One region of the Pseudomonas sp. Pso3 genome, then DNA from elsewhere that is predicted to be linked to it. Evidence: predicted binding sites of a transcription regulator. Region 1 holds the regulator's gene; each other region holds the start of a gene.
The links. Region 1 encodes FliA, which starts transcription of late flagellar genes. Its sites were predicted from a motif close to CTAAAGTTTNNNNNNNNNNNGCCGNTAA; they were not measured.

Region 2: the regulator FliA is predicted to act here: its motif matches at 1,338-1,365, upstream of ACZ5R1_RS10230 (methyl-accepting chemotaxis protein).
Region 3: the regulator FliA is predicted to act here: its motif matches at 1,416-1,443, upstream of ACZ5R1_RS21370 (methyl-accepting chemotaxis protein).

What each region holds. Positions count from the first base shown of each region.
Region 1 covers NZ_AP043687.1:1,653,244-1,656,514, forward strand. Annotated here, with positions in the region: gene flhF (flagellar biosynthesis protein FlhF) at 1-588, shown strand, start outside; gene fleN (flagellar synthesis regulator FleN) at 681-1,511, shown strand; gene fliA (RNA polymerase sigma factor FliA) at 1,508-2,248, shown strand; gene ACZ5R1_RS07785 (chemotaxis response regulator CheY) at 2,336-2,710, shown strand; gene ACZ5R1_RS07790 (protein phosphatase CheZ) at 2,730-3,271, shown strand, end outside.
Region 2 covers NZ_AP043687.1:2,187,430-2,190,700, reverse strand. Annotated here, with positions in the region: gene ACZ5R1_RS10230 (methyl-accepting chemotaxis protein) at 1-1,295, opposite strand, end outside; gene ACZ5R1_RS10225 (response regulator transcription factor) at 1,436-2,077, opposite strand; gene ACZ5R1_RS10220 (sensor histidine kinase) at 2,074-3,132, opposite strand; gene ACZ5R1_RS10215 (ABC transporter ATP-binding protein) at 3,159-3,271, opposite strand, start outside.
Region 3 covers NZ_AP043687.1:4,548,854-4,552,124, forward strand. Annotated here, with positions in the region: gene ACZ5R1_RS21370 (methyl-accepting chemotaxis protein) at 1-1,304, opposite strand, end outside; gene ACZ5R1_RS21375 (LysR substrate-binding domain-containing protein) at 1,466-2,395, opposite strand; gene ACZ5R1_RS21380 (NorM family multidrug efflux MATE transporter) at 2,501-3,271, shown strand, end outside.

The sequences.
Region 1 (3,271 bases):
CTCAAGTACGGTCCCCAGAGTCTGGCGCTGGTCAGCATGGACAGCTTCCGCATCGGTGCCCAGGAGCAGATCAAGACCCTCGGCCGTATCCTCGACGTGCCGGTGACCCTGGTCGACCCGGGCCAGTCCCTGGCCCAGGCGCTGGCACCCCTGGCACGCAAGCGCCTGGTGCTGATCGACACCGCGGGCATGCCCGCCAATGATCCGGCGCTCAAGGTGCAGCTCGAAGCCCTGGCCAACCGCCAGCTGAAAATTCGCAACTATCTGGTATTGGGTGTCACCAGCCAGAGCCAGGTGCTCAAGGCGGCCTACCACAGCTATCGGCGCTGCGGCCTGAGCGGCTGCGTGCTGACCAAGCTGGACGAAGCCGCCAGTCTCGGCGAAGCCCTGGGTCTGGCCATCAGCCAGCGCCTGCCGGTGGCCTACATCGCCGACGGCCCGCGCATCCCGGACGACCTGCATCCGGCCCGCAGCCACCAGCTGGTGAGCCGCGCGGTGAGCCTGCAGGCCCCCGAGGAACCGAGCGAAGAAACCATGGCGGGCATGCTTGCCGGCCTGTATCAGAGCAATGCCCGCCGCGCCGGTTAGCGCAGACGAACGGTAGTGGTGCATCGCATGCCTGGGCACGCCAAATGCACTTGGTCTAAAGTGTGACGGATTTCAATCAAAGGTATCAGGCAATGGGTAGCATGCATCCCGTCCAAGTCATAGCGGTCACGGGCGGTAAAGGCGGTGTCGGCAAGACCAACGTGTCGGTCAACCTGGCCTTGGCCCTGGCCGATATCGGGCGGCGCGTCATGCTGCTCGACGCCGACCTGGGCCTTGCCAACATCGACGTTCTGCTCGGCCTGTCGCCCAAGCGCACCCTGGCCGACGTCATCTCCGGCGAGTGCGAGCTGCGCGACGTGCTGCTGCACGGCCCGGGCGGCATCCGCATCGTCCCGGCGGCCTCGGGCACCCAGGCGATGGTCAATCTGACGCCGGCCCAGCACGCCGGTCTGATCCAGGCCTTCAGCGACATCAGCGAAAACCTCGACGTGCTCATCGTCGATACCGCGGCCGGCATCGGCGACCAGGTGGTCAGCTTCGTTCGCGCCGCCCAGGAAGTCCTGGTGGTGGTGTGCGACGAGCCCACCTCCATCACCGATGCCTACGCCCTGATCAAGCTGCTCAATCGCGACCATGGCGTCACCCGTTTCCGGGTCCTGGCGAACATGGCGCTGACGCCCCAGGAAGGTCGCAATCTCTTTGCTAAGCTGACCAAGGTGACCGACAGATTCCTGGATGTCGCCCTCCAGTATGTGGGCGCCATTCCGTTCGACGAGGCGGTGCGCAAAGCCGTGCAGAAACAGCGCCCCGTGTTCGAAGCCTTTCCGCGTGCCAAGGCCTCGCTGGCCTTTCGTGCGGTAGCTCAGAAAGTCGATGGCTGGCCGTTGCCCGCCAATCCGCGCGGCCATCTCGAGTTCTTTGTCGAGCGCCTTGTGCAACCAGCCATCGGTACCCACGCATGACAGCATCCAGCGGGCTTCGCATGTACAGCAAAACCTCGGAACGTACCCAGCAGGAGCAACTCATCAACCGCTATGCGCCGTTGGTGAAACGCATCGCCTACCATCTCCTGGCGCGACTGCCGGCCAGCGTGCAGGTCGAGGACCTGATGCAGGCCGGCATGATCGGCCTGCTGGAGGCCTCGCGCAAATATGACGCCGGCAAGGGCGCCAGCTTCGAGACCTACGCCGGCATCCGCATCCGCGGCGCCATGCTCGACGAGGTCCGCAAGGGCGACTGGGCGCCACGCTCGGTGCATCGCAACACGCGCATGGTCACCGACGCCATTCGCGCGGTGGAAGCGCGCACCGGTCGCGACGCTAAAGATTCCGAAGTCGCGGCCGAACTTAAATTGAGTCTGGATGAGTACTACGGCATCCTTGGCGACACCATGGGGAGTCGCCTGTTCAGTTTCGACGACCTCATGGAGGGTGGTGAGCATGGGCTCGAGGAGAGCGGTTCGCATGAACTCGAACCCGGTCGCGGTCTGGAGGACGAGCGCTTCCGCAAGGCCCTGGCCGACGCCATCGCCAATCTTCCGGAGCGTGAACGTCTGGTGCTCTCGCTGTATTACGACGAGGAACTCAACCTCAAGGAAATCGGCGAGGTGCTGGGCGTGAGCGAGTCACGCGTCTGCCAACTTCACAGTCAATGCGCGGCACGCCTGCGGGCGCGGCTGGCGGAATGGCGTTCGCGTTAACCGGCTGGTACTCAGGCTACTACGATTGCTTAGACGCGCCTTGCGGCGTGTGTGCGGATTAGGACGGAGGTCGACTTGGACAAGAACATGAAAATCCTCATCGTGGACGATTTTTCCACGATGAGACGCATCATCAAGAATTTGCTGCGCGATCTGGGATTCACCAATACCGCCGAAGCGGACGACGGCAACACCGCGCTGCCGATGTTGCAGAGCGGCAACTTCGATTTTCTCGTCACCGACTGGAACATGCCCGGCATGACCGGCATCGACCTGCTGCGCCAGGTGCGCGCCGATGCGCGCCTGAAGACCCTGCCAGTGCTGATGGTGACCGCCGAAGCCAAGCGCGAGCAGATCATCGAAGCCGCTCAGGCCGGCGTGAACGGCTATGTGGTCAAGCCTTTCACCGCCCAGGTGCTGAAAGAAAAGATCGACAAGATCTTCGAGCGGGTGAACGGCTGAAGAAAGCCGCGGGGACGTTATGGATCAGCTTGGCTCCAACAGCTTCAGCGACTTCGAGTCGAATCTCAAACAGCACGCCCAAGAGCTGGTGAAATGCCTGGAAAGCGGCGATTTCACCCAGGCCGTGCACGTCATCAATGAACTCAACCAGTTGCGCGATCGGGGTCTCTACCAGGAAGTCGGCAAGCTGACCCGCGAGTTGCACAACGCCATCGTCAACTTCGAGATCGATCCGCGCGGCATGGCCGGCGAAGAGGTCTCCCAGATCAGCGATGCCACCGATCGTCTCTCCTACGTGGTGAAGATGACCGAGAACGCCGCCAACCGGACCATGGATCTGGTGGAGGAGAGCGCCCCGCTGGTAGGCAACTTCGGCGACGAAGCCCGCGCCGTGCATGCCGACTGGAAGAAGTTCATGCGCCGGGAAATGGGCGCGGACGAATTCCGCGAGCTGGCCAAGCGCGTCGACGCCTTCCTCAGTCACAGCGAGAGCAGCGCCGAGCAACTGTCGGCCAAGCTCAACGACATCCTTCTGGCGCAGGACTACCAGGACCTTACCGG
Region 2 (3,271 bases), 530 kb from region 1:
TGGATCATCTGCTCGATCTCGCGGGTCGAGGTCTGGGTGCGGTGCGCCAGGGCGCGGACCTCGTCGGCGACCACGGCGAAGCCGCGACCCTGCTCGCCCGCGCGGGCGGCCTCGATGGCGGCGTTCAGCGCCAGCAGGTTGGTCTGCTCGGCGATGGCGCCGATCACACTGAGCACCTGACTGATGTCCTGGGCCTGCCCGGCCAGGCCTTCGACCTGGACCGAGGTCGACTGCACCTGCTGGGTGAGACGCTGCATGGCGTCGAGGGCCTGGCCGACCTTGGTGTTGCCGTTTTCCGCCGCAGCACTGGATTCCCGCGCGGCCTGGGAGGTGGAGGCGGCGTTGCGCGCCACCTCTTCCACGGCGGCGCTCATTTCGGTGACCGCGGTGGCGGCCTGGTCGATCTCGGCGTTCTGGCTGGCCAGGGCGCGACTGGCCTGGTCGGTGACGGCGTGCATGGTGCGGGCGGTATCACTCAGGCGGTCGGACGAACGCGAGATACCGTGGAGGGTATCCTTGAGATTGTCCTGCATCTGCGCCAGGGCGCGCATCAGGCCGGCGGCTTCGTCCTTGCCCGTGGGATCTATCCGGCCGGTCAGCTCACCCTGGGCGATGGCATTGGCCACGGCCAGGGAGTCGCCGATCGGCTGAGCCAGGCTACGGGTCAGACGCCAGGCCAGCAGCAGGGTCACCAGCACCGCCAGCAGCATGATGCCGACCACGATGCTGACGCTGCGGTCATAGATGCCGGTGGCCGCCTCCCCCGCGTGACGGGCGCCTTCGCCGTTGAAATCGCGCAGGCGGGTCAGTTGCTCCTGATAGCCTTCGGCCCGCTGGCGCTGCTCGCCATTGGCCAGCCTAAGGGCCTCGGCGCGATCGCTGGCGGCCAGGGTGACGATGCGATCCAGCCCGTCCAGGTAGCCTTTCATCTGCAGCGCGGCCTGCTCGAAATTGGCGCGCTCTTCAGCGGTAGAGATCAGATGGTCGCGGTAATAGGCCGTGCGCGCATTCATCAGATCGCGATTCTGCTGGATCTTCCGCGTTGCCATGGCCATGGCGGCGCTGTCCTCAGTGGCCAGCAGCCGAATGCTCTCCAGCCGGGTGTGCATCAAGGCGATCTGGATGTCATCGGTGGTCTGGATACTCGCCAGCCACTCGGCCTCCATCGCCTGCTCGGTGGCGCGCAGGGCCTTGAGCTGGACCAGGGCGAAGGCTCCTAGCAGCATCACGAACAGGGTGACTGCACCAAAGCAGAGGATGGCGCGGGGGGCGATGCGTAGCTGACGAAGGTTCAAGACGGGCTCCTTGGATCGGCGAAAGGCGATCCTCTAAAACCCGTATCGACTGACTATTGCCTTTCTTTAGCGCGCAAGTGATTGGCGCGACAACCAGGCTGCGGAGCCGGTCCAGCGCCTGTACGCCCGACAGGAAAGGCCTAGCCGCGCGACGCCTCCAGCCGCTCGACCATCTTGACCAGCTCCGCCAGGGAACCGGCCTGCAGCTTGCGCATCAGGGCGGCGCGACGCACCTTGACGGTGATCTCGCTGACCCCCAGCTGGGCGGCGATCTGCTTGTTGAGCAGCCCGGTCACCACCCGCGCCAGCACCAATCGCTCGCCGTCGTTGAGGGTGTCGAGGCGGCTCTGCAGATCCTGCAACTGGCGGCGCTGGGCATGGGCGTCCTGCGCCTTGCGCAGTGCCTGGTCGATGGCATCGAGCAGGTCCTGGTCGCGAAACGGCTTGGTGAGGAATTCCAGGGCGCCCTGCTTCATCGCCCGGACCGACATGGGGATGTCGCCATGGCCGGTGATGAAGATGATCGGCAGCGCCAGGCCACGCCGCTGCAACTCCTGCTGCAGATCCAGGCCGTTCATGCCGGGCATGCGCACGTCCAGCACCAGGCAGCCCGGCGCGTCCAGCCGGGCCCGCTCGAGAAAGTCGGCGGCCGAGGCATAGCTGCGGGTATCGAGCCCCACGGACGCCAGCAGGTCTTCCACGGCGGCGCGCACCGAGGCGTCGTCGTCCACCAGGTGGACCAGGGTGGGCTGAGTTTGGTCGGTCATGCTCGCTGAGGTCATGGTTGTGGATCCTTGGGCAGGCTGCAGTAGACCCCGGTGCCGCCCTCCGGCAACGAGGTGGCCCAGATCCGCCCGCCGTGGGCTTCGACGATGGAGCGACTCAGCGCCAGGCCTAGGCCCATGCCCTGCGCCTTGGTGGTGTAGAAAGCCTCGAACATCTGCTCGCGCGCTACCGGCGTCAAGCCACGACCGCTGTCTTCGACGCCGAGGCGGATGGCGCCGGCGGTGTCCTGCCCCACCTGGATGACCACCCGCCGCTGCTCGGGCGGTATCCCTTCTAGGGCGTCCAGAGCATTGAGCAGCAGATTGAGGATGACCTGCTGCAGCTGGCTTTCGTCGGCCAGCAGCGGCGGCAGGCCCTCCTGCAGGCGCACCTCCACGGCGACCTGGCGCTGGCTCAATTCGGCGCGGACGAAATCCAGCACCTTCTCCACGGTATCGGCGACGTTGAGCCAATCCTTGGCCACCTGCGCCTGGCGCACCAGACTGCGCACCCGGGCGATCACTGCGCTGGCGCGGTGGGCGTCGTCGATGACCCGTTGCGCGGCCTGCACGGCGCGCTCCACCTGCGGCGGCTGATTGCTCAACCAGCGCTGGCAGGCGTTGCCACTGGCGGCGATGGCGGTGAGCGGCTGATTCACCTCATGGGCGATGGACGCGGCCAGTTCACCCAGCTGGCTCAGGCGCCCGGCCTGGACCAGGCGCGTCCGGGCCGCATCGGCGGCGCGCTTGGCGGCCTCCAGGCGCAGCGACAGGGCGGCGACCGCGACGATGGCCAGCAGGCTGATGATGCAGTTGACCAGCCCCGCCTCCTGGTCGCCGCTACGGGTGGCGACATAGCTGCAGAGCACCAGCAGCGTGCAGCCCAGGGCGGTGACCGTGACCCCGCGCGCGGACAGGAAACCGGCCGCCAGGAGCACCACCACCACCTGGAAGACGCCGATGGCGATCTCCCGGTCGGTGAGGGTGTCCAGCAGGGCGATGCCCAGCGCCAGGGCGCAGAGGCCCCCTAGCCGCAGCCAATGGGTGGTGGTGGCGAAGGGTCGTCGATCCATGGCCAGTTTCTCGTTCGTGGTCGCTCTTAACCTGGATTTTCCAGGCTGAACATATCGGCCGCCTGATCATAGGCGAAGAGCTCTCCATAGCGCCCCCACTGGATGGCGCTGCCGAGGGTGCGGGCGGCGTCGGCTTCGT
Region 3 (3,271 bases), 2.0 Mb from region 1:
ATGCCGTCGGCGATGTTCTGGGCGGTGGCGCTGAATTCCTCCACGGCGCTGGCCATGCTGTCGATCTGGCTGGACTGCTCGGCGGAGCGTCTCAGGGTCTGGTCGGACAGCTGGCTCAGTTGCTGGGAGCGCTCGGTGACCGCGCGCGAAGAGCCACGGACCTGCTCGACGGTGGAGGCCAGGGCATCGGCCATCTGGTTGAAGCTCCGGGCGAGTTCGCCGATCTCGTCGTGGCTGCGCGCCTCGACCCGCACGCTGAGTTGACCGCGACCCAGTGCCTGGGCCCGCTCCACCAGCTGGCCCAGCGGCTTCAGCTTGTGGCGCAACAGGACGACCGAGGCGAGTACCGCCAGCACCAGGGCGATCAGGCTGCCGATGGCCAGGCGCAGGCCCACGGCGTGCACCGGCGCGTCCAGCTCGGCCTTGGGCAGGGTGGCGACCACGGTCCAGCCTTCGCCGGCGACCGGCGCGCTGACGCTGAGGAAGTCCTCGTTGCCGTCCTGCCAGGTGTGTTCGTGCTGCTTGGGATCGTTCTTGAGGGCGGCGAGGAGCTCGTTGGCCTGCTTGGCATTGGCCGGCGGCACCAGCCAGTTGCCCTGCTCGTCGAGCAGGGCCAGGGAGCCGGTCTCGCCGATGCGCAGCTGGGTCAGCTGGGCCATTTGCTGGGCCTGGGCGTCGGTGTAGTCGAAGCCGACGAAGAGCACGGCGATGACCTTGCCGGCGCCGTCGCGGACCGGGGTGTACTGGGTCATGTAGGAGCGCCCGAACAACTGGGCGCGCCCGACGTAGTTCTGGCCCTGCAGCAGACCGGCATAGGCCGGGTGCTTGCGATCGAGCTGGGTACCGATGGCGCGGCTGCCGTCCTGCTTCTTCAGCGAGGTGGTGATACGGGTGAAGTCGTCGCCATCGCGCACGAAGATGGTGGCGACGCCACCGGTCAGCCGGGTGAAGTCGTCGACCTGGCTGAAGTCGCTGTTCAGCGCCTGACCGGCGAACAGCAGCGCGGGGGCCGTGGCGCTGCCCAGGGGCAGTCGCTCGCCGGCCAGGCTCAGGCCGCCATCGAAGCGGCGCTCGAACAGGTTGGCCAGGCGCTGGGTGCTGATCTTCAGGGTGCTGAGAAAGGTCTGCTGCTGATCGGAGAGCAGTCGGGCCTCGCTGCCCAGGTGCTTGCGCTGGGTGCCTTCGATGGACACGCTCAGGGCATGGAGGGCGAACAGACAACTGCCGGCGATCACGACAATCAGTACCAGACTGAGGGCCAAGGCAAGTTGTCGGGCGATACTACGACGCGGGGAAATGACCATAGGGGGCTCCAAAGCGCCTACATCCCTGTAGGGCAGTACGAATTTGAGGGCAAGGGCTATATCAGGCGACCGACCGCTCTAGGGCGGTCTTCTTAGGGGTTAACTGTTATCTTATCGGCAGAGGTACGATGAACTAAAGCCAATGACAGCAGTCTGGCGCCTTATTTATGGCGAATGACCTCCGGAAGGCTCTGGGACGCCACTTCGCGCTGCAAGAAGTCAGCCAGCTGGCGAAAGCGCGCCTGCCCCCGGCGATTGCGCGGCCAGACCAGGTAATAGGCATCGCCGCTGGCCACCGCCTCGGGCCAGGGCAAGGCGATGAGTCCGGCCGCCACGTCTTCGGCCAGCATCACCAGATCGCCGATGGACACCCCGTAGCCCCGCGCGGCAGCGGCCATGCCCAGCTCCAGGGTGTCGAACACCTGGCCACCCGTCAGGGGCACCGCCTGGGTCAGGCCCATGGCCTGCAGCCAGCGGCGCCAGTCGCGGCGGTCGAAGGTGGGATGCAGCAGCTCTTCGCGCTGCAGGCGCGCCGGGTCCCAGACGCCTTCACGCGCGGCGGCCGGCGAGCAGACCGGCACCAGCCACTCCTCGAACAGCGGCACCACCTCCCAGTCCGCCGGGAAGCGGCCATCACCGAGCAGCACCGCGCAATCGAAGGGCTCGTGGACGAAGTCGACCCGGTCGCTGGCCATCCAGACGCTGGTGAGCTGGATGTCCAGTTGCGGACTGAGCTGGCGAAAGCGCGCCAGCCGCGCCAGCAGCCAGCGCAGCGACAGGGTGGTAGGCGCCTTGAGTCTCAGGGTGCCCTCGGCCACGGCGAGATTGCCGCAGGCCCGCGCCAGCGCCTCGAAGCCCTCGCTCAGGCCCGGCAGGAGCAGCTTGCCGGGCTCGGTCAGCGCCAGCTGACGGCCGGCGCGCTCGAACAGGCGGCAGCCAAAGGTCTCTTCCAGCGTCCGCACATGGCGACTGACCGCACTCTGGGTCAGCGACAACTCCTGAGCCGCGCGGGTAAAGGAGCCATGGCGAGCGGCGGCCTCGAAGGCGCGCAGGGCATACAGCGGCGGCAGCCGCGAGGGGACGTCGGGCATGACTCTGACTCATGGATGGCATGGCTATTTTCCGATTGTGGAAGGCGCGACCGCATCCAACAATGAGTTCTTGTCAAAGTCGGCCCTGCTCAGCGAGATCCACCCATGTCTCTGCCGCGTCACGAGTTGCTCGCGCTGTTGCGCCTCGCCCTGCCCCTGATCGGTGCGCAGCTGGCCTATGTGGCCATGGTCTTCACCGACACCCTGATGATGGGCCGCCTGGGCCCGGCCGCCCTGGCCGGTGGCGGCCTGGGGGCGGCGGTCTATTCCTTCGTCTCGGTGATCTGCGTGGGGGTGATCACCGCAGTGGCCAACCTGGCGGCCTTGCGCCGGGGCGCGGGCGATACCGAGGGCGTGGCGGCGGTGACGGCGGCCGGGATCTGGATCGCCGCGGTGCTGGCACTGCTGGCCGGCACCCTGCTGTGGCATATCGAGCCATTGCTGGCCCTGGCCGGCCAGCCGGAAGAGAGTCGCCAGGCGGCCGGCGTCTTCCTGCGCTGCCTGGCCTTCGCCCTGCCCGGCCATCTGCTGTTCATGACCCTGCGGGGTTTCACCAGCGCCCTGGAGCGCCCCGGACCGGTACTGACCATCGTGCTCGGCGCGGCGGTGCTCAATGCCCTGTTCAACCTGGCGCTGCTGCACGGCTGGGGCGGCCTGCCGCAACCCGGGCTGCCGGGCATCGGCGCGGTGACCGCGGTGGTGATGAATGGCGCGGCCCTGGGCCTGGCGCTGTATATCGCCCGCCATCCGGCCTATGCCGCCTATCCCCTGCGCCGCTATCTGCGCCGCCCGGATCGTCGTGCCCTCGCCGACACCCTCGGCCAGGGCCTGGCGATCAGCGGTACCTATGCGGTGGAAGCCTGCCTGTTCCTCTCC